Linked DNA regions of Pleurocapsa sp. PCC 7327. The protein of the gene in region 1 binds, or shares a complex with, the protein of each later gene. Links are inferred from orthologs where the notes say so. Each region holds a gene or a part of one and is shown on either strand. Other genes may lie near its edges.

Evidence for each region.
Region 2: the proteins of rodA (region 1) and mrdA are in contact, whole or in part, in a crystal structure (PDB 6PL5), measured with the Thermus thermophilus proteins. The link is inferred for Pleurocapsa sp. PCC 7327 from one-to-one orthologs. Residues at the interface, in WP_223903423.1 of Thermus thermophilus: Phe161, Val165, Phe168, Val169, Leu172, Pro198, Tyr199, Glu202, Tyr211, Arg212, Asp213, Gln220, Val221, Gln223, Ser224, Ile226, Ala227, Ile228, Gly229, Ser230, Gly266, Phe267, Val270, Leu274, Tyr277, Gly278, Leu281, Phe285, Leu289, Arg297; in WP_223903432.1 of Thermus thermophilus: Arg4, Ile5, His6, Leu8, Ala9, Phe12, Ala15, Leu16, Leu19, Gly20, Arg22, Ala23, Trp24, Leu26, Gln27, Val28, Tyr31, Tyr34, Leu36, Leu43, Thr45, Asp47, Lys156, Gln157, Gly158, Ser160, Val184, Leu201, Glu202.

Annotation. Positions count from the first base shown.
Region 1 is NC_019689.1:408,317-417,026, forward strand. What follows is about bases 3,783-6,615. They hold rodA (rod shape-determining protein RodA), read left to right. Parts: upstream 3,783-4,488; coding sequence 4,489-5,742; downstream 5,743-6,615. Other genes in these bases: PLE7327_RS01750 (Mrp/NBP35 family ATP-binding protein), read left to right, coding at 3,783-4,418; PLE7327_RS01760 (transposase), read left to right, coding at 6,023-6,615. Also shown: PLE7327_RS01730 (class I SAM-dependent RNA methyltransferase), read right to left, coding at 1-878; PLE7327_RS01735 (2'-5' RNA ligase family protein), read right to left, coding at 889-1,449; PLE7327_RS01740 (cupredoxin domain-containing protein), read right to left, coding at 1,522-1,983; PLE7327_RS01745 (S-methyl-5'-thioadenosine phosphorylase), read right to left, coding at 1,992-2,864; more of PLE7327_RS01750, read left to right, coding at 3,357-3,782; more of PLE7327_RS01760, read left to right, coding at 6,616-7,207; PLE7327_RS01765 (Cof-type HAD-IIB family hydrolase), read left to right, coding at 7,249-8,049; ndk (nucleoside-diphosphate kinase), read left to right, coding at 8,116-8,565; PLE7327_RS01775 (hypothetical protein), read left to right, coding at 8,671-8,710. UniProt on the Escherichia coli protein: Peptidoglycan polymerase that is essential for cell wall elongation. Also required for the maintenance of the rod cell shape. Functions probably in conjunction with the penicillin-binding protein 2 (mrdA).
Region 2 is NC_019689.1:848,304-857,091, reverse strand. Bases 3,741-6,651 are described here. They hold mrdA (penicillin-binding protein 2), read right to left. Parts: upstream 6,159-6,651; coding sequence 4,323-6,158; downstream 3,741-4,322. Other genes in these bases: PLE7327_RS03760 (NAD(P)/FAD-dependent oxidoreductase), read left to right, coding at 6,458-6,651; PLE7327_RS03770 (hypothetical protein), read right to left, coding at 3,741-4,231. Outside these bases: PLE7327_RS03785 (hypothetical protein), read left to right, coding at 119-550; NADH-quinone oxidoreductase subunit NuoF, read left to right, coding at 650-2,272; PLE7327_RS03775 (phenylacetate--CoA ligase family protein), read left to right, coding at 2,269-3,594; more of PLE7327_RS03770, read right to left, coding at 3,617-3,740; more of PLE7327_RS03760, read left to right, coding at 6,652-7,999; PLE7327_RS03755 (SirB1 family protein), read left to right, coding at 8,020-8,788. UniProt on the Escherichia coli protein: Catalyzes cross-linking of the peptidoglycan cell wall. Responsible for the determination of the rod shape of the cell. Is probably required for lateral peptidoglycan synthesis and maintenance of the correct diameter during lateral and centripetal growth.

The DNA.
Region 1 (8,710 bases):
TCAATTTCAGACAAGTCTTTTTGAGTCAATTGAATATGTTTTTCTATGCCACAAGATTGGGCATTAATGCAAGCTTGTTGTAAAATATCGGAATCGCGATCGCTCCCCAAAATTGGGGCTAAAAGTTCGGATAATTGGCGTTCTTTCGCTTCTGTTAAAATTTTCTCCCAAAGAGCGCGATCGAAATCTTTCCAAGTCTGAAATCCAAATTGCTTTCGATACAATCCAGGGGCAATATTTAAACTTTTTAATGCTGCTTCGATTGGTAAAATTCCCGAACCACATAAAGGATCTAAAAAGGGAATATTCGGCTTCCACTCTGCTATTTCTAATAGTGCAGCCGCCAATGTTTCTTTTAAGGGAGCTATTCCCATTGCTGGACGATAGCCGCGACGATGCAAACTCGAACCCGAACTATCTAAACTTAAAAGACAGCGATCGCCTTCGATGTGAGCGTTAATTAATACATCAGGATTTTCTATATTAATATTAGAACGCTTTCCTATTTGTTTGCGCTGGCGATCGACGATAGCATTTTTAATTTGGAGTGCGGTAAAGTAAGTATGATTGAGATTTTTATTTCCTCCAGTACAGACAACTGCAAAAGTGTCTTGAGTCTGAAGATATTCTTCCCAATCTAGCTTGTATACATTTCTATATAATTGCTCTGCGTTATAGCTTTTTACCTCATAAATAGGCATCAATACTCGAAAAATAACTCTCGACCAAAGATTAACTCTGTAGAGTAGGGCGTTATCTCCTCTAAAATGCACGCCAGTAAAATCGGTACGAATGTCTATTGCTCCCAAATTTTCTAATTCTTTTGCAGCAATTTCTTCTAATCCACGAGCAACTTTAGCAAAGTAATTCTTAGTCATTAGTCATTGGTTATGCTTGATTAGTAAACAGAAATTCTTTACTTATCTCCCAGCATTTTCCATTATGAATTAGTAAAGTTAACTGAGAAATGAGAAATTCAAAATGTACTTTTTGTTGCTTACATTCATCCCAAGCTTTATAAAAATTTGGCTTAGTCAGATCGCGATAAGCAACTGTTAAATGAGGAGCAAAGGGACGATTTTTAAACTTCTCATCAACAATTCCTAACGACGATTCTAGATAGTCCATTAAAGCTTTTTGTACTGCCAAAAGTTCTGGTGTTTTCAAGACATTAATAAAAATCACGCGAGGTTTAAATGCCGCAAAACCATCGAGAATCATTGGAATGGGAGCTTGCGTTCGGGCAAATTCTGTTAATATTTGTTCTAATTTTGGGAAATCCTGCATTTCCCATTCAAAAGGAGGCTGTAACGTAATGTGAGGTGGTGATTTCTGTGCGGCACGGCTGTTGTAAACTTCTGCAAAGTGCTGCTGAATTTTTCTGGTATATTGTTGTATTTCGTGGGGAGGTAACAAAGCAATAAAAAATCGTCGTTTAAATTGAACCATGCAAAAACTCCTGGTAATAAATTGAACCTCCGCATGTTCTTTTTAATCCTTTAATAGAGAAATATTTATAGCTCACTGATTATTAGCAATTGCGATCGTTCCGGTCATTCCCGCCTCGGCGTGTCCGGGAATAGAACAATAGAGTTTATAGGTTCCCGGTTTTTCGGGAACTAATACCCATTCAGCTTCTGCGCCCGGTTTTAATTCTAGTTCGTGAATGGCTCCCTTGATTTCTACTTTGCCTGCTTCTACTTTTTGCGTCCAACTCGCATCGGCAAAATCTTTGGCAGTGAAATAATGTTTTGTGGGGCTGGGGTTGTCTAATACGAGTTTATATTTTTGTCCCGCCATAAATTTGAGATCGCTGGGAAAAAACTTTAATTCGCCCGCACTATTTCCCAAGCTAATCTTAACTTCAGTAACCGATCGCGCAGCTAAAGATGGTGCGGTTACAATCGTCGTCCAGCAGAAAATTACCCCCAAAGTAACGGCGAGAAATCGCCCCAAGAAACCAAGTTTTTTAAACGGCATCATGACTTCACCTACAAATATTTCTGTAACAATAATGATAATTTTTCTTTCGTCGGCGCTGGCACTTTGTCGAGAGGCGTAAGAATGGCATACTTGAGGGCAGAATGTGCCGCAGAGGTTGGCGGATTTTCGCTCAAACGCCTTACCGTTTCTTGGATGACTTTTTGGGCATTGATGGCATTGCGATGCAAATTGCCGATGACCATCTCTACCGTCACGTGGTCGTGGTCTGGATGCCAACAATCGTAATCGGTGACTAAGGCTAGAGTAGCATAGGCAATTTCTGCTTCTCTAGCGAGTTTGGCTTCCTGCAAATTGGTCATTCCAATAACCGTCGCGCCCCAGCTACGATATAGATTAGATTCGGCTTTGGTAGAAAAGGCGGGTCCTTCCATGCAGAGGTAAGTTCCGCCGCGATGGAGGGCAACATCTGGCAAATTCAAACTTGCTACTGCATCCGCTAAGACTTTGGCTAGATTGGGGCACACGGGGTCGCCAAAGGCAATGTGAGCGACAATTCCATCGCCAAAAAAGGTAGAAATTCGGTTTTTCGTGCGATCGATGAATTGATCGGGAACCACCAGATCTAATGGTTTGACTTCTTCTTTGAGAGAACCGACGGCTGAAGCAGAGATAATATATTCTACCCCCAGCTTTTTCATGGCATAAATATTCGCCCGAAAAGGTAATTCTGTCGGCAACAGGTGATGATTGCGTCCGTGACGCGCCAGAAAAGCAACGGTTGTTCCTTCTAAGTTGCCAACGATAAACGCATCCGAAGGCGAACCAAAAGGAGTGGAGACTGTCACTTCTTTTACATCTTTAAGGGCATCCATTTTATAAAGACCGCTACCGCCGATGATGCCAATTTTTACCTGTGTCATAATGTTATGTTCGGGTTTGGTTTAGTGCGATGCATAGTTATTGTATCGATAAATTTACGCTTCGATTTTTCTAATTTTTTCAACTGTTGCTCGATCGAGTAATATAATCTTCTATTCCTTAAGTTTTTTTTCTTTCACATATCGATCGCGTTAGTAATTTTACTATTCATTTTTCTTGGAATTTAACGATTAAACTTCTCGTTAGTCCGTCGTCTTGACATTGATTTTTATGATTGATACCCATAGCATTATTTCTAACCCAAAACCATGGGGCTATTTTCTAATCCAGCTTGCCCTAGAGTTTGGAAAAATAATTTATTCAGTTTTGCCTTGGTGATTTTGTAAAAAACTGAGAAGAAAACTATCAGGATAAAAATCAATCATGCGATCGCAACTCCCGCCTATAGGTTCTATGTTTTAATATAAATTCAAAGAACGCTTTTTTAAAACAATATCTGCTGTAGTCGCAGGCAGAGGAGAACCCTTTTAATTATGCTGGATACTAAATCGGTTTTAGAAGTATTACGCCCCGTACAAGACCCCGAACTGCGAAAGAGTTTGGTAGAGTTGAATATGATCCGCAATGTTCAAATCGACGGGGGAGAGGTCAGTTTTACGCTCGTTTTAACTACTCCTGCCTGTCCGTTGCGAGAGTTTATCGTCGAAGATTGTCAAAAAGCTGTCAAGCAGCTACCTGGGGTTAAAGATGTAAAAGTAGAAGTCACCGCAGAAACGCCCCAACAGAAATCGTTGCCAGATCGCCAGACCGTCCCCGGCATAAAAAATATTATCGCCATCTCTAGCGGTAAAGGCGGCGTTGGCAAAAGCACGGTAGCAGTAAACGTAGCCGTTGCCCTCGCCCAAGCAGGCGCAAAAGTCGGTCTTTTGGATGCAGATATTTACGGACCAAACGCGCCCACCATGTTAGGATTAGCTAACGCGCAAGTGATGGTACAGAAAGGCTCCCAAGGAGACGTATTAGAACCTGCCTTTAACTACGGCGTGAAGATGGTATCCATGGGTTTTTTGATCGACCCCGATCAGCCCGTCATTTGGCGCGGTCCCATGCTCAACGGCATTATCCGCCAGTTTCTCTACCAGGTAGACTGGGGCGATCTCGATTATCTGATTGTCGATATGCCACCAGGGACGGGAGATGCCCAGCTAACACTCGTTCAAGCCGTGCCTATGGCGGGAGCAGTTATCGTCACGACTCCCCAAACCGTCTCTCTGTTAGATGCTCGTCGCGGTTTAAAAATGTTCCAGCAATTGGGCGTAAACGTTCTGGGAATTGTCGAAAATATGAGCTACTTCATCCCGCCAGACATGCCCGATCGCAGCTACGATCTATTTGGCTCTGGCGGCGGAGAAAAAGCCTCGAAAGAATTAAGCGTGCCTCTGTTGGGTTGCATTCCCCTAGAAATTGCCTTGCGCGAAGGAGGCGATACGGGCGTTCCCATCGTTATGGAAGCTCCCGACTCGGCTTCTGCCAAAGCGCTAACCGCGATCGCTCAACAAATTGCAGCTAAAGTCTCTATGGCAGCTTTTGCTTAAAATAAAGGAAAGAGGTAAAAGGCAAAAAATATTTTTTACTTTTACCTTTTTCCCTTTTACTTTTTTGGCAATGTTACAAAAATCCCTAGCCAAAATTAACTGGAAGTTATGGCTTGCCTCCTGGTCGCAGATTGACTGGCTGCTATTAATCTTGGCAGTCGGTTTAACGGTCTTAGGAGGATTAGCGATTCAAACGACCCAAGTCCGCGAGGGAGCGGTAGATTGGTGGCAACACTGGCTGATAGGCGCGTTGGGGTTGAGCTTTACCCCGATCCTTGCCCGCTTGCGGTACGAAGGTTTGATCCAGTGGCATTGGGTAACTTATGCCATCACTAATCTCTCGCTATTAGCCGTAATTTTCATGGGCGTAGCGGCGAATGGAGCGCAGAGTTGGATTAATATTGGCAGTTTTAACGTACAACCCTCGGAATTTGCCAAAGTTGGCTTGATTATTACCCTAGCAGCCTTGCTGCACGAGCGTCCTGCCTCAACGCTGCCCGCCCTATTTCGCGTTCTGGCAGCTACAGCATTACCTTGGGTATTAATTATGCTGCAACCAGACTTGGGAACGGGCTTGGTTTTTGGGGCGATTACTCTGGGAATGCTCTACTGGGCAGATGCCAATCCCGGCTGGCTGGTTTTGATGCTGTCTCCCTTGGTTTCTGCGATTCTCTACAACGTCTTTTTCCCCGGCTGGTTAATCTGGGCGCTGGCAATGGGAATCATCGCTTGGTTGACGCTTCCGCTTAGATTCGTTGTAACTATTGGCGCGATCGCGGGCAATTTTGCGGCGGGAAAATTAAGCGGCATTCTCTGGGGACTCTTAAAGGACTATCAAAAAGACAGGCTGACGCTCTTTTTGCACCCGGAGAAAAATCCTTTGGGCGGCGGCTACCAACTGATTCAATCTCGAATCGCGATCGGTTCGGGAGAATTTTGGGGACGAGGACTCTACCAGGGAACGCAAACGCAACTGAATTTCATTCCCGAACAACATACCGACTTTATTTTTTCAGCGATTGGAGAACAATTGGGATTCATTGGTTGTATCGGCGTCCTAATTGCCTTTTGGTTAATCTGCTTTCGCTTGGTATACATTGCTTGCAATGCTAAAGAAAATTTTGGCTCTTTGCTAGCAATTGGAATGCTGTCAATGATTGCCTTCCAAGTCATTATCAATATCAGCATGACCGTAGGACTTGCTCCAATTACTGGTATTCCTCTCCCTTGGCTGAGTTACGGGCGATCGGCTCTCTTAACTAACTTCATTGCTTTGGGACTGGTGGAATCGGTGGCAAATTATCGACCGCGAAAGCGATTTTAACTTTTTAACTAATAAGGAGTTCGGGGAGCGATAAGTCCCGCGCTGTACCTGAAAGGTCAGAGTTGGGATACATGGACACAAGAGCGCTTGTCGATTCGGAGCGATGGCGATGGGACAAGCACTTACCAGCAACTATAGCTTATGGTAAACTATAGCGATGCTGACGATGAATTACACCTACCGAATCTATCCAGATGTCACTCAGCAAACTGAATTGCTTGAGTAGCTTGAAACGTGCAGAGGCGTGTATAACTACGCTTGGCGCCAACTCAAAGACTGGATGGCTTCGCGAGCTGGCTCTGTAGACAGGTGTTCGCTGGAGAAGGAATACATCATTCCCGCCGATGAACCGTTCCCGTCCTATCATCGTCAGCAAAACAATCTGCTCAAAGCCAAGAAGCAATTCCCGCATTTGGGCAAGGTGCATTCTCAGGTATGGCAAACTACGATTCGTAGATTGCACCACACATGGGAAGCCTTTTTGAAACGGGGACATGGTTTCCCACGTTTCAAAAAGTTCGGTCAGTTCAAATCCTTTGTGTTTCCCCAGTTCAAGGACAATCCCATCAACGGCTTCACCATCAAGCTGCCGAAGATAGGAGAAGTGCCCATCAACCTGCATCGTCCTATTCCCTATGGCTTCAGGGTGAATCAGGTCAGGGTGTTGTCCAAGGTGAGTGGAATACAATGGTATGTAGTCGTCACCATTGAATCGGATGTATCGGTTCCCGATGCCCCGGTTCATGGTCGGGCTATCGGGATTGACCTTGGGTTGGAGCGATTCTTGACGGTTTCGGATGGCAGCTTCCGGGATCGCCCTAAGTTTTTCAAGTCGATGCAAAGCCAGCTGAAATTGCTGCAACGCTCTTCGGCACGAAAACAAAAAGGTTCTCAGAACTGGGAGAAAGCGCAAACGAAAGTAGCTAGAATGCATCACCGTATTGCTAACCGTCGCAAAGACTTCCACCTGAAAACGGCACATCAGCTTTGCGACCAGGCGCCAACCATCTTTGCAGAAGACCTCAGCGCTAAGGGTCTGACGCGAGGAATGTTGCGAAAAGATTGTGTAGATGCCGCCTTTGGACAATTCCTCTCTCTGATAGAATGGGTATGCTGGAAGCGTGGGGTGTACTTTGCCAAAGTCAATCCCAACGGCACCAGTCAAGTCTGTCCCCACTGCTTGGCGACTGTCAGCAAAGGATTGGAAATCAGAGAGCATCATTGCCTTGAGTGTGGATATCAGACTCATCGCGACCATGCAGCAGCAGAGATGGTATGGCGTCGTGGACTAGAGAATGTAGTAGCCCAGGGACTCTGGGGAACGGAAACAGCCTGTCAAGTCGGTCTGTCGGGGGTATATGACCTAGATAAGTGGCGTGGGGCAGGAATGCCTAACTGTGAGGTTGGGAGAGCTATCGCTGTACCCGTAGGGTCAGCGTCGGGAGGATGTCACGCGATATCCTAAAAGCTGTAGTCAAACTGGGGTAGGCATTGGATATTCGCTTATTGGTTCTTGATATTGATGGGACGATCTCCGGTCGCTCTAACGAGATTAGCCAACCCGTCAAACAGGCAATTCAAGCCGTTCAAACTCAAGGAATTCAGGTGGCACTTGCTACTGGTCGGATGTTTCGCTCGGCAATGCGATTTCATAGTTGCATTGGCTCCCAATTGCCGCTGCTTGCCTACAATGGGGCTTGGATTCAAGATCCGTTTACGGGAGAGATGCATCAACATTTACCCGTTGCACCAGTCCTAGCACGGCAGTTGTTAGACGAGCTAGAACAACCCGAATTGATAGACCGCCTTGGCATTCATTTTTACATTGGCGATTGCCTTTACGTCCGGCAAATTACTGCTATCACAGAAAATTATGCCCAACGATCTGGGATCGAGCCAATTGCCGTTGGCGATCTCCGCTCCATTGTAGACAAACATCCTACTAAAGTTTTGGCACTCAGTCGCGAAGTTTCCTTAATCGAAAAACTTTTGAGCCATTTACAACAGCGTTATGCTGCTAGCGAACTTTATCTAACCCAATCGACGATAAATTTTTTGGAAGCAACCCATCCCCATGCTAATAAAGGATCTGCCGTTCGTTATCTGAGCGAACAGATTTTGGGTTTGGAGGCAAAAAATGTTATGGCAGTTGGGGATAATTTTAATGACGCTCAAATGCTGCAATATGCTGGCACGAGCATAGCGATGGGAAACGCTCCCACAGCTTTACAGGAATTGGCGGATTGGGTTGCGCCTAGCGTAGAAGAAGATGGCGTAGCGGTTGCGATTGAAAAATTTCTTCTCTAGATTACAAAGTACCGATCTAGGTTAATCTGGGTTTTGAATCGATTTGTAAATGCGAAGGAGAGAACCGTGGAACGCACATTCATAATGGTCAAACCCGATGGCGTACAGCGCAATTTAGTTGGGGAAGTGATCCGGCGTTTTGAAGCTAAAGGCTTTACCCTAGTCGGACTAAAAATGATGAAAGTTTCGCGGGAACTTGCCGAACAACACTATGATGTCCACAGAGAAAGACCCTTTTTCGGCAGCTTAGTCGAGTTTATCTGTTCTGCCCCCGTAGTTGCCATGGTCTGGGAAGGCGATGGCGTTGTCGCTTCTGCTAGAAAACTGATTGGGGCAACGAATCCCCTAGCGTCCGAACCGGGAACGATTCGTGGCGATTTTGGAGTCAGTATCGGGCGCAACCTGATTCATGGTTCTGATGCGATTGAAACGGCACAGCGCGAAATCAGTCTCTGGTTTGCTCCAGAAGAATTGGTTAGCTGGGAACCTGCAAATAAATCTTGGCTCTATGAATAGTAGCAGTTGGCGAGCAAGTAACTGACGTAGAGACGCGATCGCATCGCGTCTTTACCAATTAAGAAAAATAGCCAGCAAAATTTTTAACAAAATCTTTAAGTCGAAATGAAAGCCAATCTTGATGAGTTGGAGACTGGATCGATTG
Region 2 (8,788 bases), 440 kb from region 1 along the record:
TTCTAAGCCGATTCTCTTTAAATCCTGCCAAGGGATACAGTAAATCATTTTGGTTTAACTTGTAATAAATAATAAAGTCCTTTAACAATCCTGAGTGACTCATAGTAGGAGGGCGGGCATGAATGCATCAGAGCAAGCGAAAGGATTAGAAATAACCACTAAAATTGCAGCAGTCGTCAATTTATTTAAGGCTGCATTTCCTGATGCCAGAGCCGATTTAAAACCTTGGCGCAACGATCCCGATACTCGCGAGTGGGTCGATCCCCATTCTATCGATATTGGCTTTCATTTTCCTGGATGGAGTCCGAGATTCCAAAGTCGCAGTATTCTGGTACAGATTCGCTTTCACCAAGATCCTGAAGATAAGTTCCAAAGATTGATCGGGATAGAAACTGTAGGATTCAATTATCAGGGACAGGCTTGGCGACTCTCAACCATCGATAACTGGCAGTTAGTCGGCGATTATCAGCCAGCAGCCGATGTAGCTGAAAGACTCAAACATTTTTGCCGACAAGTTTTTGAACTATTCAATCATTTCCCATCTCAGTAGTTCGATGCTTTCCTCACAAGTTCCTCAACATCCTGGTCTAACTTCAAGATAGAACTAAACATAGAACTAAACCAGTCGTGGCAAGGAGATGGCTGGAATATGGATTTGAGCGAACTACTAGAAATTGCCGATCGCGAACGCGCCTCTCAAAAACCCATCCAAATTCGTTGTTGCATGGCGGCGGGGTGTATGTCGGCTAACTCGGCTGCTGTGAAAGAAAGTCTTGAGAAAGCAGTTGACCAAGCCCAGTTGAGCGATCGCATTCGGGTATGCGGCGTTGGCTGTATGGGTTTGTGCTGTCAGGGAGCGCTAGTAGGAGTCGATCCGGAAGGGACGCTCTACGAAAAAGTTACCCCAGACGATGCTCCTTCTATTATCGCCGCCGCCCTCGATGGGAAAGAAGCAACCTGTCAAAAAGGCGACCTCAAGCATCCATTTTTTACGCGGCAACTGCCGATCGTGCTAGAAAATAGCGGCAAGATCGATCCGGAACGGATTGAAGCCTACATCGCGGTATCGGGCTATCAAGCGCTTTACCACGTCTTGCACGAGATGAAACCCAACGAGGTCATAGAAGAAATTACTCGTAGCGGTTTGCGGGGACGCGGCGGCGCGGGGTATCCCACGGGATTAAAATGGGCGACGGTTGCCAAGGAAAAAGCCGATCGCAAGTATGTCATCTGCAACGCCGACGAAGGCGATCCCGGTGCTTATATGGATCGCAGCGTCTTGGAGAGCGATCCCCATCGCATCTTAGAAGGAATGGCGATCGCGGCTTATGCGATCGGCGCTAGCCAAGGCTATATCTATATTCGAGCCGAATATCCCCTAGCCATTAGCCGCCTTCAGATGGCAATTCGCCAAGCGCAACGCCTCGGCTTGTTGGGCAGCCAAATTTTTGATTCTCCCTTCGACTTTCGCATCGATCTGCGCATTGGGGCGGGAGCTTATGTCTGCGGCGAAGAAACGGCATTAATGGCATCGATTGAAGGCAAGCGCGGCACCCCTCGCCCGCGTCCGCCCTATCCTGCCGAATCCGGTTTATGGGGATATCCGACGCTGATTAACAACGTTGAAACCTTGGCAAACGTTCCCTGGATTATTCGCAAGGGTGCTGACTGGTTTGCCAGCATCGGCACGGAAAAGAGCAAAGGAACGAAAGTCTTTGCCCTAGCAGGCAAAGTTCGCAATACAGGTTTGATCGAAGTGCCGATGGGAACTACCCTGCGGCAGATTGTCGAGGAAATGGGCGGCGGCGTTCCCGATGGCGGTGAAGCAAAGGCGGTACAGACGGGGGGGCCGTCTGGGGGATGCATTCCCGCTGAGGCGTTCGATACGCCCGTCGATTACGAATCTTTAGTACAACTCGGTTCGATCATGGGTTCTGGCGGCGCGATCGTAATGGATAAAGATACCAACATGGTCGATGTTGCCCGCTACTTCATGGAGTTTTGCATGGAGGAATCCTGCGGCAAGTGCACTCCCTGTCGCGTCGGTACGGTGCAGTTATATCGGTTGCTGACGAAGATTCGCGAAGGTAGAGCCTTGCTTGCCGATCTAGAACGACTCGAAGAGTTGTGCGACATGGTTAAATCTACCAGTCTGTGTGGCTTGGGACAATCTGCTCCCAATCCGATTTTGAGTACGCTGCGCTATTTCCGAGACGACTATTTAGCCTTGATTAAAAGTCGGCAAGAGCGAGAGGAAAAGAGGACAGTATGAACGTCCAGATTTTGATAAGAATGCTGCTGAAGCGCTGGCAGCTACAGCGTCGCGATCGCTGGACGCACGAGCAATTAGAGGCGTACCAAGCCAAGGCGTTGCGCCGCCTGCGCCAGTATGTTTATGCGCGATCGCCCTTTTACCAGCAATTTCATCGCGGGTTAACCGACCGTCCCCTGCAAGCGTTGCCCGTCCTTACTAAAGGAATGATGATGGAATGCTTTGACGAGTTGGTCACGGATCGTACTATTCGTCGAACCGACGTTGAAGCTCATATCCGGAACTTACGAAAGGACGAATATCTGGGACGCTATTGGGTGAGCGCGACATCGGGCTGCACGGGAAGTCCCGGACTATTTCTGTTCGACCCTTGGGAGTGGGCGACCGTCCTCGCTTCGTTTGTACGCGCTCAAAACATGATGTCCCTAGAGGGAGCAATGCTCTCAGCTGTCGTTGCATCCTCAACCCCTTGGCACATGTCGGCGAGAATTAGCGCTACCGTCCGCCGGGCAGGAGAACTGCGCATAGATGCAAGCGAACCGATACAACGCATCGCCGAGAAACTCAATATTTGGCAGCCAGAAGTTTTAGTCGCTTATGCTTCCATACTTTACCTACTAGCAGACGAACAGCTCGATGGGCGGCTTGAGATCGAACCGAGTTACATCATTAGTACCTCCGAAGTGCTGACGGACGAAATGCGGCAGCGAATTGAAAAAGCTTGGAAAGCAAAACTTTTTAACCAATATGTCTCTACCGAAGTCGGCGCGATCGCGGCGGAATGCGATTTACATCAAGGATTACATCTATTTGAAGACTTGGCGATCGTTGAAGTCGTAGATGAAAATAATCGTCCCGTACCGCCAGGAGTTTACGGCGACAAGTTACTCCTGAGCGTTCTTTTCAATCGCACTCAACCTTTAATCCGCTACGAGTTGAGCGACAGTGTGCGCATGGCGGCCGATCCCTGTCCCTGCGGCCGTCCTTACCCTCTAATTGAAGACATTCAAGGACGTAGAGAGGAAATCCTCTCCTTGCCAGCGACAACGGGTGACGAAATCAAGGTACATCCCCATATTTTCCATCAAATCCTGGATGCATTACCCGTCAGCGAATGGCAAGTCGTTCGCGATGCGAGCGGACTTCGCATATTGCTCAGCAATCCCTCTAATCAAGTAGCGGACTCCGAGTTGGTAGATGCGTTGCAGCGCAAGTTAGAAAAACAAGGAGCGATCGTACCGCCGATAACCGTGAAGCACGTATTACAAATTCCGCGCAACGCGACGGGCAAAGTCTCTCGGATCGCGAGTCGCGTGAATTAGCGGAAGCGATGGGAGTAGTTAGCTATTCGGGGTCAAAATCTGACGAAAAAGCCTCCTTAATGCCAATGTCTAACTGATTTGGCAGCACGTCGAGGGAAGAGTGCTTGTCTATTGCCCAGGCGATTTCTCCGCCTTTACGAATTCCGACACGGGTGAAGACAAAACCGGCATCTTCAAATTCCTGTCCGTAGGCTGCTATGGTTTTAGGAGACATCTTTAGGAGGTCTGCGATTTCCGAAGTACTTAGCAGCCAACCTTTCTCATAAGCCTCTTCTAATTCTCGCAGATAAGATAGGCGACTTCCAGTAGAAGGTAAGAGGCGCTTGACGATGGCTTCTACTACGGCGACAAAGGTGGCTGGCTGAAATAAGGGAATTTGTTCGGTCGGCAACTCTGCTAAAGCCCGATCTGGCTGAATGCGAGCATCTATATTTCTTAGAAATTCAGAGGTAACGCCGCCCTTCTGAATGTGTTCGTGTAGAGCATCTAACAGTTGTAATTGTTCGGCATTGACAAACGCTTTCTTGCCTTGCCTTTCTGGTTCGATCCCCAGGTCTTTTAGTCGAGTGTAGAGGTTAGAACGAGCAATCCCATAGCGGGAGGGGAGTTGGGTAATAGGTACGCGATCGATTTCCATAGTCTTTTGTCCTGGACTGTCCTGGACGAAACTTTTTCTCTATTATTACCACACCCAAAGTACAAATTGCTCGGATGTTGTACCATATATATCATTGATTCTTCTTCGGCCGCTTGTTGAAATAAGCCTCCATAACTTGTTTGACCATTGGTGCAGCTACCTTACCGCCACCGCCGCCAGAATGTTCGGCAAAGGCAACTACGACGATTTCCGGTCGATCGTAAGGGGCAAACGCCCCAAACCAGGCATGGTTTTTACCGGGAGGTGCTTCGGCAGTGCCGCTTTTGCCAGCAGCAGGCGGTAAATGCGCGACATTCAGAGCTTTTCCGGTGCCGCTGGCGATAACTGCTCGCAATCCTTCCCGGAGAGTTTTAATCGTTCCTGGTTTGAGATTCATAGACTTACGGTACTTGTTCGGGTCGCTGTCGTCTTTGAGCAGATGCGGTTTGACTAGATAGCCGCCGTTAGCGGGAACCGAAAACATAACTGCCACCTGCAACGGCGTTGCCAGGGTGAATCCCTGTCCGATGGACATATTTACCGTGTCGCCATCCGACCACTTCATGTCAAATCGTTTTCGCTTCCAAGCATCGTCGGCAATTAAACCAGGAGTTTCTTCTTTGAGTTCGATTCCCGTCCTCGATCCAAACCCATAATGGCGCGCCCATTCGATCAGAGTCGGTCCTCCTACGCCTTTGCCGATTTGACCGTGAAAGGTATTGCTACTCCAAGCCATTGCCCTGACATATCCCAGCGAACCGAATCCCGCTTTATTCCATTCCCCAAATGCCGTTCCTGCCACGTGGAGATAGGCGAAGGTTGGCAGGATAGTATTGGGCGGATATTTGCCGGATTCCATCCCTGCCGTTTGCGTTATCACCTTAAAAGTAGACGCGGGAGGAAACCCTTGCAGCGCTCGGTTGATAAAGGGATTGCCTTGACTGTTGAGTTTCTTCCAAGTTGCGGTCGTAATTTGACCGGAAAAGATATTGGGATCGAAGGTGGGATTGCTGGCTAGAGCTAATACAGCTCCATTTCTGGGGTCGAGCGCGACTATCGCCCCTTTGCGGCTACCAAGTGCCGCTTCAGCCGCTTTTTGCACGTTTAAATCCAACGTCAGGGTTACGTCTTCGCCAGCTTTAGCGATTTTCTGTCCCAAAACTCGGATCGCTTTGCCAGAACCATCTACTTCAAGCTGTAGCCCTCCCCATTCGCCTCGGAGCTGTTTTTCGTAGGCGGCTTCTACGCCCATCTTGCCGACGATATCGCCCATGCGATAGCCTTCGGCGCGGCGTTTGGCGAGTTCTTCGGCATTCAGTTCTCCAGTGTAGCCGAGAATATGAGCGCCCAACTGCTTGTTGGGATAGCTGCGCACCGTTTCGATATCGACTTCTATGCCCTCAAATCCACTTTTGTATTCTTCGAGGGCAGTAATCTGAGCCGGAGTAAGGCTGCGAGCGATCCGAATTAGGGTAGGGGTGTTAGCGCCAGCCTGCTCAATTTTCTGCTGGAGTTCTGCTTGTGGTATGGTTAGTAGTTTTGAGAGGCGAGCGAGTTGTTCGGGCCAGTCCGCTCGCAGTTGTACCATGGGCCAAAGATAGGCGGCGTGGGTTAGGCGCGTCGTGGCGAGAACTTTACCCTTGCGATCGAACAAATTTCCCCGAACTGGCGGTTTCGGAATGATGCGAATGCGATTGTTGTCTGCCTTTTCGCGATAAATTTGACCCTCGATTAGCTGGAGATAAACCAGACGCGAGCCAATGCCTCCGAGCAAAACCAGACTGATAAATAACATAATCAGAAGTGGTTGAAACTGCCGCCCGACAGTTCTTCCCTTCTGTTTGAGTTTCGCTGGGAACCTTAAGGGTTCGGCGATCGTCAATGGAAAAAAAACTCTTTTGAATTTCTGTCTTTGGATCGATCGCATATCACCCCTTTAAAGAATTCGAGCTGGATGATAGCGTCCTCAATCCGGTTTCTTGGCGTTTTTCACTCTCACACACTTGACCACACATAGTTTTTATCAACCTCGGTCGGTTTTGTCTGACATTGCTAAAACCATCGTAACTCTAGACTAGCCTAGCGTTTTTAAAATGGCAGTCTCCGGAGATTAACAAATGTTGCCTCTCGCCCATGATTCCTTGATTTTGCTGCTTCTGCTGGGAGAGACGGTTTGGCAGGTTAAGATAGAGATGAGCAAAAGTAAGAAATTGTCAAGAAATCTCGATGAAACTAAGCGATCGCGTTCTCTCGCAACTCCCCGGCGACGTACTCGAACGACTGCGAGCAGCCGATAAGCTCTGGCAGGAACTTCGCTTGGGCTCTTCATCCGTTCCTTGTGTCATTGACGAGAGCCGAGAATTGCTCGGCAATACGGATTGGGATGTCGTCATTAGTGGCGGTACGTTGGGAATTCTCATTGGCGCAGCTTTGCAAAAACGAGGTTGGCGGGTTGCTCTGATCGAGCGAGGAATTCTCCGAGGCAGAGATCAGGAATGGAATATTTCTCGTCAAGAATTAGAAGTATTTTTAGAATTAGATCTTCTTTCGGAAGCCGAATTAGATCGCGCGATCGCGACTGAATACAATCCCGCTCGCGTGAGCTTTTTTCAAGGTTCTGAAGTTTGGGTTAGAGATGTTCTCAATATTGGTATCGACCCTGTATATCTATTAGAAACCCTGAAATTAAAATTTTTAGAAGCTGGCGGAATTTTATTAGAAAAAAAACCTTTCGATTCAGCGACGATTCATCCCGATGGCGTTCTAATCAAAGCAGGAGAACATGCTTTAAAAACTCGCTTGCTAATCGATGCCATGGGTCATTTCTCTCCAATTGTTAAACAAGCGAGACGAGGAGAAAAACCAGCCGGAGTCTGTTTAGTTGTTGGCAGTTGTGCCAAAGGTTATCCTCACAATGAAACGGGCGATTTAATTGTTTCTTTTACGCCAATTCTTAACCAATGTCAGTATTTTTGGGAAGCTTTTCCAGCAAAAGATGGTAGAACGACTTATCTATTTACCTATGTCGATACCCATCGCGATCGCTTCAGTTTAGAATTTTTCATGCAAGAGTATCTGCGTCTTTTACCAGAGTATCAAAATGTAGAATTAAACCAACTACAATTCGAGCGTTTTTTATTTGGGTTTTTCCCCTCTTATCCTAAAAGTCCCCTTCACCTGCCTTGGAATCGAATTCTAGCGGTGGGAGATAGTGCCGGTGGTCAATCTCCCGTTAGTTTTGGCGGATTTGGATCGATGGTCAGGCATCTAAAACGCTTGACGTTTGGGATCGATGAAGCTCTAAAAATTAATCTTTTAGATCGCAATGCTTTATCCTTATTACAACCTTACCAACCTAATATTTCTGTAACTTGGCTTTTTCAGAAAGCCATGAGCGTCGGGATAGATAAAAAAGTATCTCCCAATCAAATTAACGACCTCATGAGCGGCGTTTTTCAAGTCATGGATAAATTAGGCGATGATGTTCTCAAACCGTTTCTTCAAGATGTCATTCAATTTTCAGCACTCTCTAAAACTTTACCTTTAGTCAATCCTAAATTAGTTTTACCTATTCTGCCTCAGGTTGGCATTTTTTCTTTATTAGATTGGAGCATTCATTACATTAACTTGGCACTTTATAGCGGTTTATATCCTTTAGGAAAATCGCTCCAACCCGCGATAAAGAATTTACCTCCAGTGCCGCAATATTACTACCATCGTTGGTTAGATGCTTGGCAATATGGTTCTGGTGGAGATTATCACAAGTAATAAAAAAGAGCAAACCAATGATGGATTTTTCAGTAGGAAGGCAAAATTTTTCCCAAGAAATAGCGCGATCCGATTCTGAGATCGATTTAGCTAAAGCTACACTTTATATAGCACAAGAAGAATATCCAGTTCTGGATATTGAGAAATATCTTAATGCTCTCGATACGATGGCAGAAGAACTTCAAGAACGTCTGCCTCAAACATCATATCCTCTTAAAATAATACAAAGTATTAATCAGTATCTTTTTGACGATCTTGGCTTTCAGGCTAATAGGAGCGACTATTACGATCCTCGCAATAGTTTTCTCAATGATGTTATCGATCGCCGCACGGGAATTCCTATTAGTTTATCTGTCATTTATTTAGAAGTTGCTAAACGTATAGATTTTCCCATGGTAGGGATTGGAATGCCGGGGCATTTTTTGATTCGCCCGGACTTTGAAAATGTCGGAATTTTTGTCGATGTTTTCGAGCGAGGAGAGATTCTGTTCGTGCAAGATTGTGAAGAAAGACTCAGACAAATTTATCAACAACCCGTGCAGTTAGAGTCACACTTCCTCGACCCAGTAGATAATAAACAAATTTTAGCAAGAATGCTTACCAATCTGAAATTTATTTACATTAATAAACAGGAATTATTAAAAGCGATCGCAGCAATGGAAAGAATTCTATTGCTCTTTCCTTATAATCGAAGAGAGTTACGAGATAAAGGTCTTCTCTACTATCAGCTAGGTGAATGGGTGCAAGCTTTTCAGGAATTAGACTTGTATCTTACCAATTTTCCCGATG